DNA from 4 places in the Cupriavidus sp. GW823-FHT07A04 genome. Region 1 is predicted to be linked to each of the others. Evidence: predicted binding sites of a transcription regulator. Region 1 holds the regulator's gene; each other region holds the start of a gene.
The links. Region 1 encodes sigma-54, which starts transcription at its own class of promoters, with help from an activator protein. Its sites were predicted from a motif close to TGGCANGNAANCTGCTTT; they were not measured.
Positions count from the first base shown of each region.

Region 1 (3,189 bases):
CCCGCCACCCTGAAGGACAGCAGCACGCTGGTCGTGCGCCACCTGAAGAAGCGCTACGGCTCGCGCACCGTGGTCAAGGACGTGTCGCTCGACGTGAAGAGCGGCGAGGTGGTCGGCTTGCTGGGCCCCAACGGCGCGGGCAAGACCACGTCGTTCTACATGATCGTGGGGCTGGTGGCGCTGGACGAAGGCGATATCGTGCTCGACGACAAACACATCAGCGGCCTGGCCATCCATGAGCGAGCACGCATGGGCCTGTCCTACCTGCCGCAGGAAGCCTCCGTGTTCCGCAAGCTCAATGTGCAGGAAAACATCCGCGCAGTGCTGGAGCTGCAGCTCAACGATGGCAAACCCCTGGGCAAGGCCGAGATCGAGCGCCGGCTGGACACCCTGCTGGATGACCTGCAGATTGCCCACCTGCGCGACAACCCGGCGCTGTCGCTGTCCGGCGGCGAGCGCCGCCGCGTGGAAATCGCCCGCGCGCTGGCCTCCGCGCCGCGCTTCATCCTGCTCGACGAGCCCTTCGCCGGCGTCGACCCGATCGCGGTTGGCGAAATCCAGCGCATCGTCAGCTTCCTCAAGGCACGCAATATCGGCGTGCTGATCACCGACCACAACGTGCGCGAGACGCTGGGCATCTGCGACCACGCCTACATCATCAGCGAAGGCGCGGTGCTGGCGTCCGGGCAGCCTGAGGACATCATCGCCAACGAGTCGGTGCGCAAGGTCTACCTGGGCGAGAACTTCCGCATGTAAGGGCGCGCGGCGCCTGCCGCGCATCGTCCCCCGGGCGGCTTCGGTGTCGCCTTTTATCCTTCAAACGATCATAGCGACACCAGCGATAGCAATTTCCGTTCCATCAGTACGGAAGTTGGGCATAAAATAGGTCGCATGAAACCGTCGCTACAGCTCCGCCTCTCGCAGCATCTCGCGCTTACGCCGCAACTCCAGCAGTCGATCCGGCTGCTGCAACTGTCCACGCTTGAACTGCAGCAGGAAGTGGAACAGGCGCTGACCGAGAACCCCTTGCTCGAGCGTGAGAACGACTGGCTGGACAGCCCGTTGCGCGTGTCCTCGGACGGCTCGGTGAACCTGCAGAGCGCGCCCGCGCCAGCGCCCGCCGATGGCCAGGGCACCAGCGAAAACCGTCCCGATGGCGCCCCCGAAGCCGACGACAGCTACTCCGACAGCAATGAGGATTACGGCAGCGACTGGAGCCTGGACGACTTCGCCCGCCGCCCGCAAGGCGAAGACGACGAAAAAACCCCGATGCAGCTGCGCGACGCCGAGCCCACGCTGCGTGAACACCTCATGGAACAGCTGGCGCCGCTCAAGATTTCCCTGCGCGACAAAGGGCTGGCTATCTTCCTGGTCGAGTCCCTGGACGATGACGGCTACCTGAGCACCACGCTCGAGGAAATCTGCAGCGAGCTGCCGGAGGAGCTCGAGTTCGAGGTCGACGAGATCCAGGCTGTGCTCACGCTGCTGCAGAGCTTCGATCCGCCGGGCGTCGGGGCACGCAACGCCGCCGAGTGCCTGGCGCTGCAATTGCGCAGGCTCAAGCATCCGCAGCGCGAACTGGCGCTGAGCATCGTCACCAACCACCTCGAGCTGCTGGCGGTGCGCGATTACACGCGCCTTAAAAAGGCGCTGCAAGTGGACGAACCGGAACTCAAGGCCGCACATGAACTGATCCGCTCGCTCGCGCCCTATCCCGGCCATGCCTACAGCCGGCCAGAAGCGGACTTCGTGGTGCCTGATGTTTTTGTTCGAAAATTGAGCGGCGGATGGATCGCCCACCTCAACCCGGATGTGATGCCGCGGCTACGCATCAACGACATGTACGCGCAGATTTTGCGCGGTGCAAAAGGCGATGCAGGCGCGGCCGGACTGCAGCAAAAGCTGCAGGAAGCACGCTGGTTGATCAAGAATATCCAGCAAAGGTTCGACACGATATTGCGCGTCGCACAAGCCATTGTCGAACGTCAAAAGAACTTCTTCACCCACGGTGAAATTGCGATGCGCCCCTTGGTTTTGCGGGAGATTGCCGATACACTGGGTTTACACGAGTCCACCATCTCTCGGGTGACTACCAATAAATACATGGCAACGCCGATGGGGACTTTCGAGCTGAAGTATTTTTTTGGCTCTCACGTATCCACAGAAACCGGCGGCGCGGCCTCATCAACGGCAATCCGTGCGTTGATCAAGCAATTGATAGGAGCCGAAGACGCTAGGAACCCCTTGTCCGATAGCCGGATTGCCGAATTGCTCGGCGAGCAAGGCTTTGTGGTAGCACGGCGTACCGTTGCCAAATACCGCGAAGCGCTCAAGATTCCCGCGGTCAATCTCCGTAAGACTTTGTAGCCGAGCTGCATCGCCTGCCTGATGCAGCTCTTTCAGAAGGAGAAACGCTATGAACTTCAAGATCAGTGGACACCACTTGGACATCACGCCCCCTCTGCGTGAGTACGTGGAAACGAAACTGGAGCGTATCGTCAGGCATTTCGATCAAGTCATTGGCGTAAGTGTGCTGCTCTCTGTCGACAATACAAAAGAAAAGGACCGGCGGCAGTACGCGGAAATCAATCTACATCTCAAGGGCAAGGACATCTTTGTCGAAGCGCATCATGAAGACCTGTATGCCGCTATCGACGCACTGGTCGACAAGCTCGACCGGCAGGTGATTCGCCACAAGGATCGCGTGCAGAGCCACGACCGTGAAGCGGTCAAGTATCAGATGGCCGCATCGCAGATGCAGCAATGACCGTGCCTGGCGGCCCACATACCGGGCCGTCGGTGTCAGTCCCTTGAAAAATGGAATCAAGCCGCGCCCAGAGCGCGGCTTTTTCGTTGCAGCCTACCCGATCGGGCCACACAGGGGATTCCGCAACGCATATGTACCAGTGTATGCTGTGCAATACATGGTTGACCGGCCTAGCCATTCCGGTGCATGCAGCACCGCTTGAGCGCATCGGCTATTGCAATGCACAAAGCGGAAGCGGGCCTGCTCTATAATGGCCAGACGCCCGACACCGGCATGGGGGGACACCCGGTGGAAACCTCGGGCCTTGGTTTTTTTACCTCTTTCCGCCCGGTGGGACGCCTCCTGGCCCCGGGCCTGCTTACTAGAAAACCCTGCGCATTCCACATGAATCGTTTGGCTAAATTGCTGCCACCCGGCAACAT
Region 1 covers NZ_JBXAHA010000008.1:63,108-66,296, forward strand. The annotation lists gene lptB (LPS export ABC transporter ATP-binding protein) at 1-756, shown strand, start outside; gene AC1Q7Q_RS15255 (RNA polymerase factor sigma-54) at 892-2,367, shown strand; gene hpf (ribosome hibernation-promoting factor, HPF/YfiA family) at 2,417-2,767, shown strand; gene ptsN (PTS IIA-like nitrogen regulatory protein PtsN) at 3,152-3,189, shown strand, end outside.

Region 2 (3,189 bases), on a different contig from region 1:
GAAACGGACGCCGTGGTCATGATCGGCGAAATCGGTGGTCCGGACGAAGCCAACGCGGCTTACTGGATCAAGGAAAACATGAAGAAGCCGGTGGTTGGCTTCATCGCTGGCGTGACCGCGCCTCCGGGCAAGCGCATGGGCCACGCCGGCGCGCTGATCTCGGGCGGTGCCGACACGGCGCAAGCCAAGCTGGAAATCATGGAAGCCTGCGGTATCAAGGTCACCAAGAACCCGTCGGAAATGGCTCGCCTGCTCAAGTCGATCCTGTAAATACCGATCTGCAGCCTCCCGCCTCCGGGCGGGAAAGCTTGCCGGAGCCGGAGCGCTCGCGTGACTGCGACCGCACACCAGCTCTCCATGCCCCCGCCTCCGTGCGGGGGCATGTCATTCTGGAGTACCGTTACCTAGGGTATCTCCCAAGGTGCGCGACATGCCGATTGAAACCGAATCGAAAGCTTGATACGGTAAATCTTCATGTCTGAAGACTCAGACATCCGAAATTCCGCATGCGGCACAGTTGTTGGTGACGCAATGTGGCGTTCGAATCATAATTTAAGAAACTCGAGGAGCTTTACCGTGGAACTGCTGTCCTCCACCGCTTTCTGGATTGCGTTGGGATCCATCATCCTGACCAACATCGTGCTATCCGGCGACAACGCCGTGGTGATCGCGCTGGCCTCCCGCAACCTCCCGCCCGCCCAGCAGAAGAAGGCCATCTTCTGGGGCAGCGCCGCCGCCATCATCATGCGGGTGGTGCTCACGGTTGCCGCGGTCAAGCTGCTGAGCCTGCCGTACCTGAAGATCGTCGGCGCCATCCTGCTGGTCTACATCGGCGTGCAACTGCTCACCGGCGATGACGACGAAGAAGGCCACTCGGCCAAGGACAACATCTGGGCCGCGATCCGCACCATCCTGATCGCCGACCTGGTGATGTCGCTCGACAACGTGGTGGCCGTGGCCGCCGCAGCGCAGAAGGGGCCGGAAGGCAGCCAGCTGATGCTGCTGATCCTGGGCCTGGGCCTGTCGATCCCCCTGATCGTGTTCGGCAGTACCATCCTGCTCAAGGTCATGGACCGCTTCCCCATCATCATCGTGCTGGGCGCCGCGCTGCTGGGCTACCTGGCCGGTGAAATGCTGGTCAGCGACCCGGTGGACGCAGCATGGTTCGAGATGCACGTGCCGCATGCCCACCTGGTGTTCGGCGTGATCGGCGCCGCGCTGGTGGTGGTGGTTGGCAAGCTGCTGAGCAGGCGAGCGCCACAGACGGCCTGACGGACTTTGTAGATGAGGTGGTGCCCCGTTGGGGCGCTGCCGGAAAGACGGGTGGCCCGGGAGCCGCCCGTTTTGTTTTTGGGCCGTAGCACAGCCGACGTAGCAGACGTGGCGGTGATTTCAGTGCGGTTTCAGACTGACTTAAGCCAAAGCGCGGGTTTACTGACCCGCCGCGTCATACTTAGTGACAAAATTTGCGCGGGATCAACACCCGGAAGGGCCCGAAGTGGCGAAAATTGTCACTCGCCGACGAGACATCAAGACTTGGCGGCGCTGGCACGCTAAGTGCTAAGAACGTACAGCATCACATGAAACAAGATGTTTCGATTTGTATCCAAAATTCCTTCGAGGGGTCAATCATGCAGCAACGGGTGCAACAAATGAAAAAACTGGGCCGCCGAGTCCAGAAGGGCTTCACGCTGATCGAACTGATGATCGTGGTTGCGATTATCGGTATCTTGGCGGCGATTGCTATTCCGCAGTATCAGGATTATGTGACGCGTGCTCGCTGGACTGAAAATGTTACGTCAATTGCAGGGATGAAGCAGGCTATTGCAGAGTGCGTTCAGCAAAATGCAATGGCTCCCGCAGCGGTGATCGGCGCACCGTGCGACTCGTTTGCTGCGCTGAGCGCTGCTAATACTGGAGTCGGCTTCACTGCGCTGCCTGCTCCCAAGTATGAGGCAGCAGCTACTCCCGTGGCATACGCTGCGGGGGTGATCACGCTTACTGGCTCGGCTCAAGTTGGCGGCTGCGTAGTAACGTTTACGCCTTCCATCACTGCTTCCGCCGTGACCTGGGCTTCAGCTACGGCCGCTGGTTGTACTAAGGGACAGACCGGGATTTAACCGAACGGCAAATTCAGAAAAAGCGCCTTCGGGCGCTTTTTTTTTCCCCACTCCCCAAGCTATCATCCGCCTTCTGCCCACAAGGCATAACAAGGCACCCCGCATGCTGCCCTCCCGGTCAGCCATCCCTCTCAGCTTCCTCGCCGTAGCGGTCACGCTACCGCTGCTGGTCTCCCGGCACACGCTTCCGCTTGCCACGTTCTATGGCGAATGGACTTCGGCATTGCTGTTTGCGCTCGCCGTCATCGTGCTGGGCGCCTTGGCACAGCGGCAAGGCAGGAGCACGGCCTACCAGGCCGCTCCCGCCCAGTTCCCCTGGATCGTCCTCTTTCCCCTCTGGCTGATCGCCACCGGCATCACGCAGACGCTGACCGGCATGGCCGACGTGTCGGGCAGCCGCTTGCTGACCGAGCTCTCGCTGGCGCTGGGCGCCGCGGCGATGTGGGCCGCCTGGCGCCAGGGCCGTGCCGCGTCGTCCGTGGAGCGACAGGCGATGGTGGATGTGCTGGCCATCGCCTGGCTGGTGGCCGGGTTGCTTGGCACGCTGGCGCAATGGGTGCAGGTATTTGGCCTGGAGCTGGACACGCTGGGGATGGTGTCCACTTACTTTTACGATGACAACCGCCGCTTGTGGGGCAACCTGAACCAGCCTAACCACCAGGCGACTGTGGCGGGCATCGCGCTGGCGGCGGCGGTCTGGCTGGCGGCGCGCGGGTGGCTGCGGGTGCCGGCGTGGCTGGCGGCGGCGTTGCTGCTGGTGAGCGGCATCGTGCTGTCCGGCTCGCGCACGGGTGTGTTGCATGTGGGGCTGGCCGCGGTGTATGCGCTGGTGGCTGCCTGGATGGCGCGGGGCGGGGCGGCGTTTGGCGGTCCGGGCGACCTGGGCGGGTTCGCCGGCAGCATGCAGCGCGCCGGCCACGCCGGGCGCAATCCCATGCGGCGTCCCGCCGGGCTGGCGTTTGCCGCGGTGGCCATGGTGGTCTTGCTGCTGGTCTTGCAGCCGGCGATCAAGAGCGCTGGACAGGCGATGGACTGGCGCCTCTTCGATACCGTGGCGCAGATGCAGGGG
Region 2 covers NZ_JBXAHA010000037.1:29,976-33,164, reverse strand. The annotation lists gene sucD (succinate--CoA ligase subunit alpha) at 1-270, shown strand, start outside; gene AC1Q7Q_RS39150 (TerC family protein) at 577-1,272, shown strand; gene AC1Q7Q_RS39145 (pilin) at 1,653-2,120, shown strand; gene AC1Q7Q_RS39140 (Wzy polymerase domain-containing protein) at 2,224-3,189, shown strand, end outside.
Region 2: a site for sigma-54 is predicted at 1,547-1,564, ahead of AC1Q7Q_RS39145 (pilin). Genes of this name have one in related genera too.

Region 3 (3,189 bases), on a different contig from region 1:
CTTTAGCAGGGTGGCGGCCGCCGCCACGTCCGTGCTGCCGGCTAGCTGGGCCTTGAGCTCGACCCGGCGGTACGGGTTGGCGCTGAAGTTCTGGATTGTGTCCGCAAAGATCTTATTGTTGCCGACCACGGTGAGGACATTGTCGGGCGTGTCCAGCGTGGTGGCAAACAGGCCGATCTCCCTGACGGTGCCGGTGATCCCGCCTACCGTGACGAAATCCCCAACCTTGAAGGGCCGCAGCACCACCAGGAAGGCGCCTGCCGCGAAGTTGGACATCAACCCCGACCACGCCATGCCGATGGCGATGCCGGCCGCCGCGATCAGTGCGGCAAAGCTGGTGGTCTGGATGCCGAAGTAACCCAGGATCCCGATGATCAGCACGATATTCAGGGTCACCGTGACGATGGAACCGACATAGCGCAGCAAGGTCGGGTCGACCTTTTGCTTGGTCAGGGACCCCTGCACCATGCGCACCACGACATGGATCAGCCACCGGCCAATCACCCAGAAGACGAGGGCGGCGAGAACCTTGAACCCGACTTCCGTCGCATAGGCGACGACGACATCCTGATACTTCTGCAGCGTTGTAGCATCCATCGCGTTTCTCCCTTGCTGGCTCGGCAGGTATACAGGCAACGAATATCAAGCAGCGGATGCCCGGGGCGCATCGGCGGCGGGGCGCGAAGGTGGGCAACGCATTATTGCTACGCGGCGAGCGGAAGTTCAAGCACAAAATGGCCGCAAAGGGCGCAGGGCGCCACTCGCGGGCATGGGTCGCAGGTGAGGGGGCGTGGCGCAAGGGCGCAATTCCCTTTGCACCGTGCCTTACCAGTTGGTTTCGCGCTCCGGCGTGGCGGAGATGCGATGCAGTGACAGGTCCGCGCCGTTGTATTCCGATTCAGCGTCCAGCCGGATGCCCACGACCTTCTTGAGCGTGCCGTAAACCACGGTGCCACCCACCAGGGCGATCGCGATGCCAAGGAGGGTGCCGAGGCACTGCGCGCCGAGCGAAACACCGCCAATGCCACCGAGCGCCTGGCTGCCAAAGATGCCGGCGGCAATGCCGCCCCATGCGCCGCACAGCCCGTGCAGCGGCCAGACGCCCAGCACATCATCGATATGCCACTTGTTCTGGGCCAGCGTGAACAGGTAGACGAACAGCGCGCCGGCGATGGCACCCGTGACCAGCGCGCCCAGCGGGTGCATCAGGTCGGATCCGGCGCAGACCGCCACCAGCCCGGCCAGCGGGCCGTTGTAGGCAAAGCCGGGGTCGTTGCGGCCGGCCGCCCAGGCGGCCAGCGTGCCGCCGGCCATGGCCATCAGGGAGTTGATGGCCACCAGCCCGCTGATCTTGTCGACGGTTTGCGCGCTCATGACATTGAAACCGAACCAGCCTACCGCCAGTACCCATGCGCCCAGCGCCAGGAACGGGATGTTCGAGGGCGGGTGCGCGCTGATGCGGCCGTCTTTCTGGTAGCGGCCGCGGCGCGCGCCCAGCAACAAGATGGCGGGAAGCGCGATCCAGCCGCCCATGGCGTGGACCACGACGGAGCCGGCGAAGTCGTGGAACGGCGCTCCCGCGACCGAGGCGATCCAGTCCTGCACGCCAAAGCGGTTATTCCAGACGATGCCCTCGAAGAAGGGGTAGACCAGGCCCACCAGCACGAAGGTGGCCACCAGTTGCGGATTGAAGCGCGAGCGCTCGGCAATGCCGCCAGAAATGATCGCCGGTATGGCGGCGGCAAACGTTGCCAGGAAAAAGAATTTCACCAGCTCATAGCCGCTTCTTTCCGCCAGTGCATGGGCGCTGGTGAAGAACTCGACCCCATAGGCCACGGTGTAGCCAATAAAGAAATAGGCGATCGTGGAAACCGCAAAATCCACCAATATCTTGACCAGTGCGTTGACCTGGTTCTTCTTGCGCACCGTGCCCAGCTCCAGGAACGCAAAGCCCGCGTGCATGGCGAGCACCATGATCGCCCCTAGCAAGATGAACAGGGCATCGGTGCCGCTCTTCCATTTGTCCATACAATCCTCTATGCGCAAAATGGGAGCACACGTACGCAAAAAGCGTACCAGTCTGGGGCATCGCAGGCCGGGATCTGCACCGTGTTGGTGGGATTTGCACCGATTTGTCGCGCTCGAAGGGGGCGGCGCACGGATTGAGAAGTCATAACCTGCAGCCGAATAGCATGCGCCGGGTATGCCAGGCACATGGAGGCTGCGCCAAAATGAGGCAATGCCCCTATTTGGGGCGCGCGCTCACGGATTTCATGCACCATGATGGACCGTGGAGGCGCATCCATCCAAATCCATTGGCATACCGCCGACCAAGCCATCTGGGCGGTTTTGACGGCAGCAAGGCGCACACAGCGCAGGTCTGACCTCGTCAAGCGACGCCTGTCATCGTGTACCGGCGTTCGAATGACCATTACTCTCACCGGCCGCATTTGAAAGCACGGAAAAGGAGGGTAAATTCCCCGCAAAGGCGCTTGACTCAAGGATTTGCGGCTTTTTTCGTTGCATTGGTGCCACTGGGGATTGCCCAATGCGTAAAGCGCGGATTAGACTGCGCCGATCGGTAATTTGCCGCGTGGCAGACACTCCGATCAAGACGACCAACAAGGGAAATCAGCCATGAATAAAGGTGAACTGGTATCTGCCATCGCCGCTGACGCGGAACTGAGCAATGCTGCAGCAGAGCGCGCGCTGAATGCCGCTCTGGACAACATTAAGAAGGCGGTTGCCAAGGGTGATTCGGTAACGCTGGTGGGCTTCGGCAGCTTCAGCTCCGGCAAGCGCGCCGCACGTACCGGACGCAATCCGCGTACTGGCGAGACCATCAAGATTCCGGCCGCCAAGACGGTCAAGTTCTCTGCCGGCCAAGGGTTCAAGGACGCTGTGAACAAGAAGAAATAAGTAGTCCGCGCCCAGGCGCAAACAGGAAGGCGGCCCGTTGGGCCGCTTTTTTATTGGTGCCGGGGTGCTTTTTGACGTTCTCGGGGGCAGGGCAGGGCGATCGTTCCGGGTTAAACTGCCGATCGTCGGCGCCAGCCTTTCGACCTGCACCGCGGGTCGGCCCGGCCGCTTCCAGATTCCGGATTTTCATCATGAATGACCTGTCCCACCAGCTTTCCATGACCGTGCTGATGACGCCGGACATGGCCAATTTCTCCGGCAATGTGCACG
Region 3 covers NZ_JBXAHA010000002.1:120,993-124,181, reverse strand. The annotation lists gene AC1Q7Q_RS03835 (mechanosensitive ion channel family protein) at 1-597, opposite strand, end outside; gene AC1Q7Q_RS03830 (ammonium transporter) at 826-2,028, opposite strand; gene AC1Q7Q_RS03825 (HU family DNA-binding protein) at 2,638-2,919, shown strand; gene AC1Q7Q_RS03820 (acyl-CoA thioesterase) at 3,111-3,189, shown strand, end outside.
Region 3: a site for sigma-54 is predicted at 2,061-2,078, ahead of AC1Q7Q_RS03830 (ammonium transporter). Genes of this name have one in related genera too.

Region 4 (3,189 bases), on a different contig from region 1:
CGCTGACGAGCGAGCCGGCGTTGGTCACGGCATTGCCCACCTGACTGACTACGCCGCCGGTGCTTGCCACCGTGGTGCCGAGCGGGTTGGTGGCATTAGGGATGTTGCCCAGGCCGTTTTGCACGCCGTTGCCCAGGGTGCTGACCGCGGCGCCGAGCGAACCGACCACGCCACCCAGGCCATCCTTGGATTGGGTCGAGAGAATCGGCAGGTTGGTGTTCTTGATCTGCGTGCCGAGGTCGCTCACAGCGTTGCCGGCGGAGGTCACGACGCCACCCGCCTGATCGACGATCTTGCTGGTCGGCGTCAGCGCGGCCGTGTTGCCACCGTTATTGCCACCGTTGTTTCCGCCATTGTTTCCGCCATTGTTGCCGCCGTTGTTCCCACCGTTATTGCCGCCGTTGCTGCCACCGCCCGTGCTGGCGTTGGTGCCGCTGCCGCCGGCGGTGCCTGCGCTGGTACCGCCGCCATTGCCGGTGCCCGCACCACTGCCGGTATCCATGGACGTTGTGCCACCACCACTTGCGCAACCGCCAAGTGCCAACAGCGAGCCGAGCAGTGCCGTGATGAGGATCTGTTGAGTACGCATGACCTTTTCCCTTTTTTCTTCCCGTCGTGAAATCACGGAGCGCGTGGCGCCTGCCGTGGTGTCACTCCATAGCGCAAAGGGTGTGCCAGTGCGTGCCAGCATGCCGCCGGCTCGTGCGCGGACGCCGGATAAAAACGCGCCAAGCCTTGCCGCGCTTGGGTTTGAAGAGGATGAGACATAGCCGGTAAAGGACCAGACATGAGCGCGCTGTGCGGTGTTTCAGTGTTACGCGTTACGTAACGCCGCGGCGCCCATACGGAACAACGCGGACTTGTTCCCTGCGCCGCTGCCGCATGCCACCGTGTCGGCAACGTGTGGGCAGGCGGTGCGTGCGCAGTTGCGCATCGGGAACATCGAGGGGGGAACATGTTACGTAGCACGTAACACGCCGCGCGGCTTGGGGGCGCCTTGCTGTGCAACGTGACGCGTGACTGGCCCATGTTCGCCATCCCGCGTCAATCAACGGTTTGCGCGGCGGCGCCAGCGGTGATGGCCTGCCTTGCCGACAGCGTGCCATGCAGCTGGCACGCAGCTTGCGGTATTGACTCCCGACAAGCGCGGCGCACAGCGCGGCGCGGAGCAAACGCCCTCGTCGTATTGCGGTATTGCGTTCCGCGCTCAAGGCTTCGCATGCATCGTCCAAGAGCCAATTCGATTGCAGTTCCAAAGGAGAACCTTCCGCGAGGAAGACCAGGAGATCCCATGAAAGCGCATTTCGCCCCGATGTCATCCATGACCCTCGCCTGTGCCGCCGCACTGTTGCTGCTGGCAGGTTGCTCCTCCGGCGGATCCGGCAGCGGCGTGAGCCCCAGCGCCGTCACGCCAACCACGCCCCCTCCGAATACACCGGCTGCGACGCCCGACACCACGCCCACCGCCAAGGTTACTGAAGGCGTGGGCAATACGGTGGTGGCAGCGGGCAATGCGGTGAGCGATATCGGCAAGCAGATCCAGGCTGCGCAAGTGCCGCTGCTGCCTGACGCCACGCGCAACGCGCTCGGCGGCGTAGTGGTAAATGCGGGGAACACGGTTGGCACGCTAGGCGTGGGTGTGCGCGACGGCCTTGGCAAGATGGGTGCAGTCACCGATCCGCTTGGCATCACCGTGTCCAGCACGGGCAACGTGGTGCAGAAAGCCGGCGTCACGGTATCGAGCGCGGGCGATCTCGTGAGCAGCCTCGGCACCGGGCAACTGGCGCCGCTAGGCGCGGTGACCACACCCGTGGGCGGCCTGGTCAATCAGGTTGGCGGCGCGGTGACGATGGCCGGCGGCAAGCTCGGCGAGGCGCTCTCGACCGGCCCCGTGGCGCAAGTCACCGGCAGCGTGAGCAAGGTGATCGTGCCGCTGACCACGCAGGTCACCACCGCTACGCAAACGGTTGGCGGAGCCACCGGCCTTGGCGCGCCGCTGGACAAGCTGCTGGCAACCCTCGGCAACTCCGTGGCCAGCGGCGGCAGCCTGCTGACCAATACCCAGGCCCCATTGGTCTCCAGCCTTGGCGGTGTCGTGACCGAGGCCGGCAAGACCGTCGCCGGGGCCGGCGTGCTGGTGCACGGCAACGGCACCGGCGGCAATCCGCTCGGAGGGTTGCTCGGCAACCTGCCTCTTGGCGGCATCGCGGGCGGCTCCAGCTCGGGCACGGGCGCAGGCGCGGCAGGCATGCTGGCTCCCGTGACAGGCTTGCTGGGGGGCGTGACGGGTGGTGCTGCCGCGGGCACTGGCACTGCCGGCGCGCTGGGACCTTTGGCCGGTTTGCTAGCGCCTGTGACGGGCGTGCTGAGCGGCGCGCGCAACGCTGCAGCGGGTGCGGCTACGACGACATCGAGCACGCCGAACACGCCGGGGCTGACCAATCTGCTCGGTGGCCTGGCTCGTTAATTGTTGATCTGAATACGTCGAATACGTCGATACGTCTTTACGGTGCGCAGTTGTCCTTACCCCGCGGCTGCGCATCCTTTTACATCACACCGCGCCAAATGGCTCACCCGAACGGGTGTGGTATTTGACGCGAGTAGAACTTTTGCTCTTTAAAAAACACTGTTTTCAAACGGACGTCAGCCATTATGCTGAGACAACTATAACTCCAAGGGGGGGTATGGTTGATACATGGCTTTGATCTATAAATTGTTCACCAGCGTTACCGCTCGGTACTAACCTGGCCACAAGAGCGAGGCGGTATCGGAGGGGTAAGCGGACGCTGCGTGATGACATAAATTAAAATCGGAGTGACATCATGAAAAACGCTTTGGCACGCTTTCTTCGGGACGAACAAGGGGCAACTGCAATCGAGTACGGGTTGATTGCAGGTCTCATTGCTCTGGCTCTTATCACTACGGTCACCCAACTAGGCACCGACGTCGGTGCCCTGTTCAGTCGCTTGAGCAGCAAGGTCACGGCCATTCTTCCCGCATCCGGTGGCTAAGTGTTAGCCCTAATTGCCGCGTTATTCTGCGCGGCAATCATCTGGACCGATTTCGCTTATCGCAAAGTACCAAATGCCGTGCTGGTTGCCACGATTGTGGCAATGAGCCTGGCGCTTGCGTTCGGGCCGCCTCCTGAGCCTGGGGTGGCTTCCCGGCTGCTCGGCTTTCTGGCGGGCC
Region 4 covers NZ_JBXAHA010000019.1:34,880-38,068, forward strand. The annotation lists gene AC1Q7Q_RS29160 (collagen-like triple helix repeat-containing protein) at 1-589, opposite strand, end outside; gene AC1Q7Q_RS29165 (collagen-like triple helix repeat-containing protein) at 1,292-2,467, shown strand; gene AC1Q7Q_RS29170 (Flp family type IVb pilin) at 2,823-3,011, shown strand; gene AC1Q7Q_RS29175 (A24 family peptidase) at 3,012-3,189, shown strand, end outside.
Region 4: a site for sigma-54 is predicted at 1,112-1,129, ahead of AC1Q7Q_RS29165 (collagen-like triple helix repeat-containing protein). Genes of this name have one in related genera too.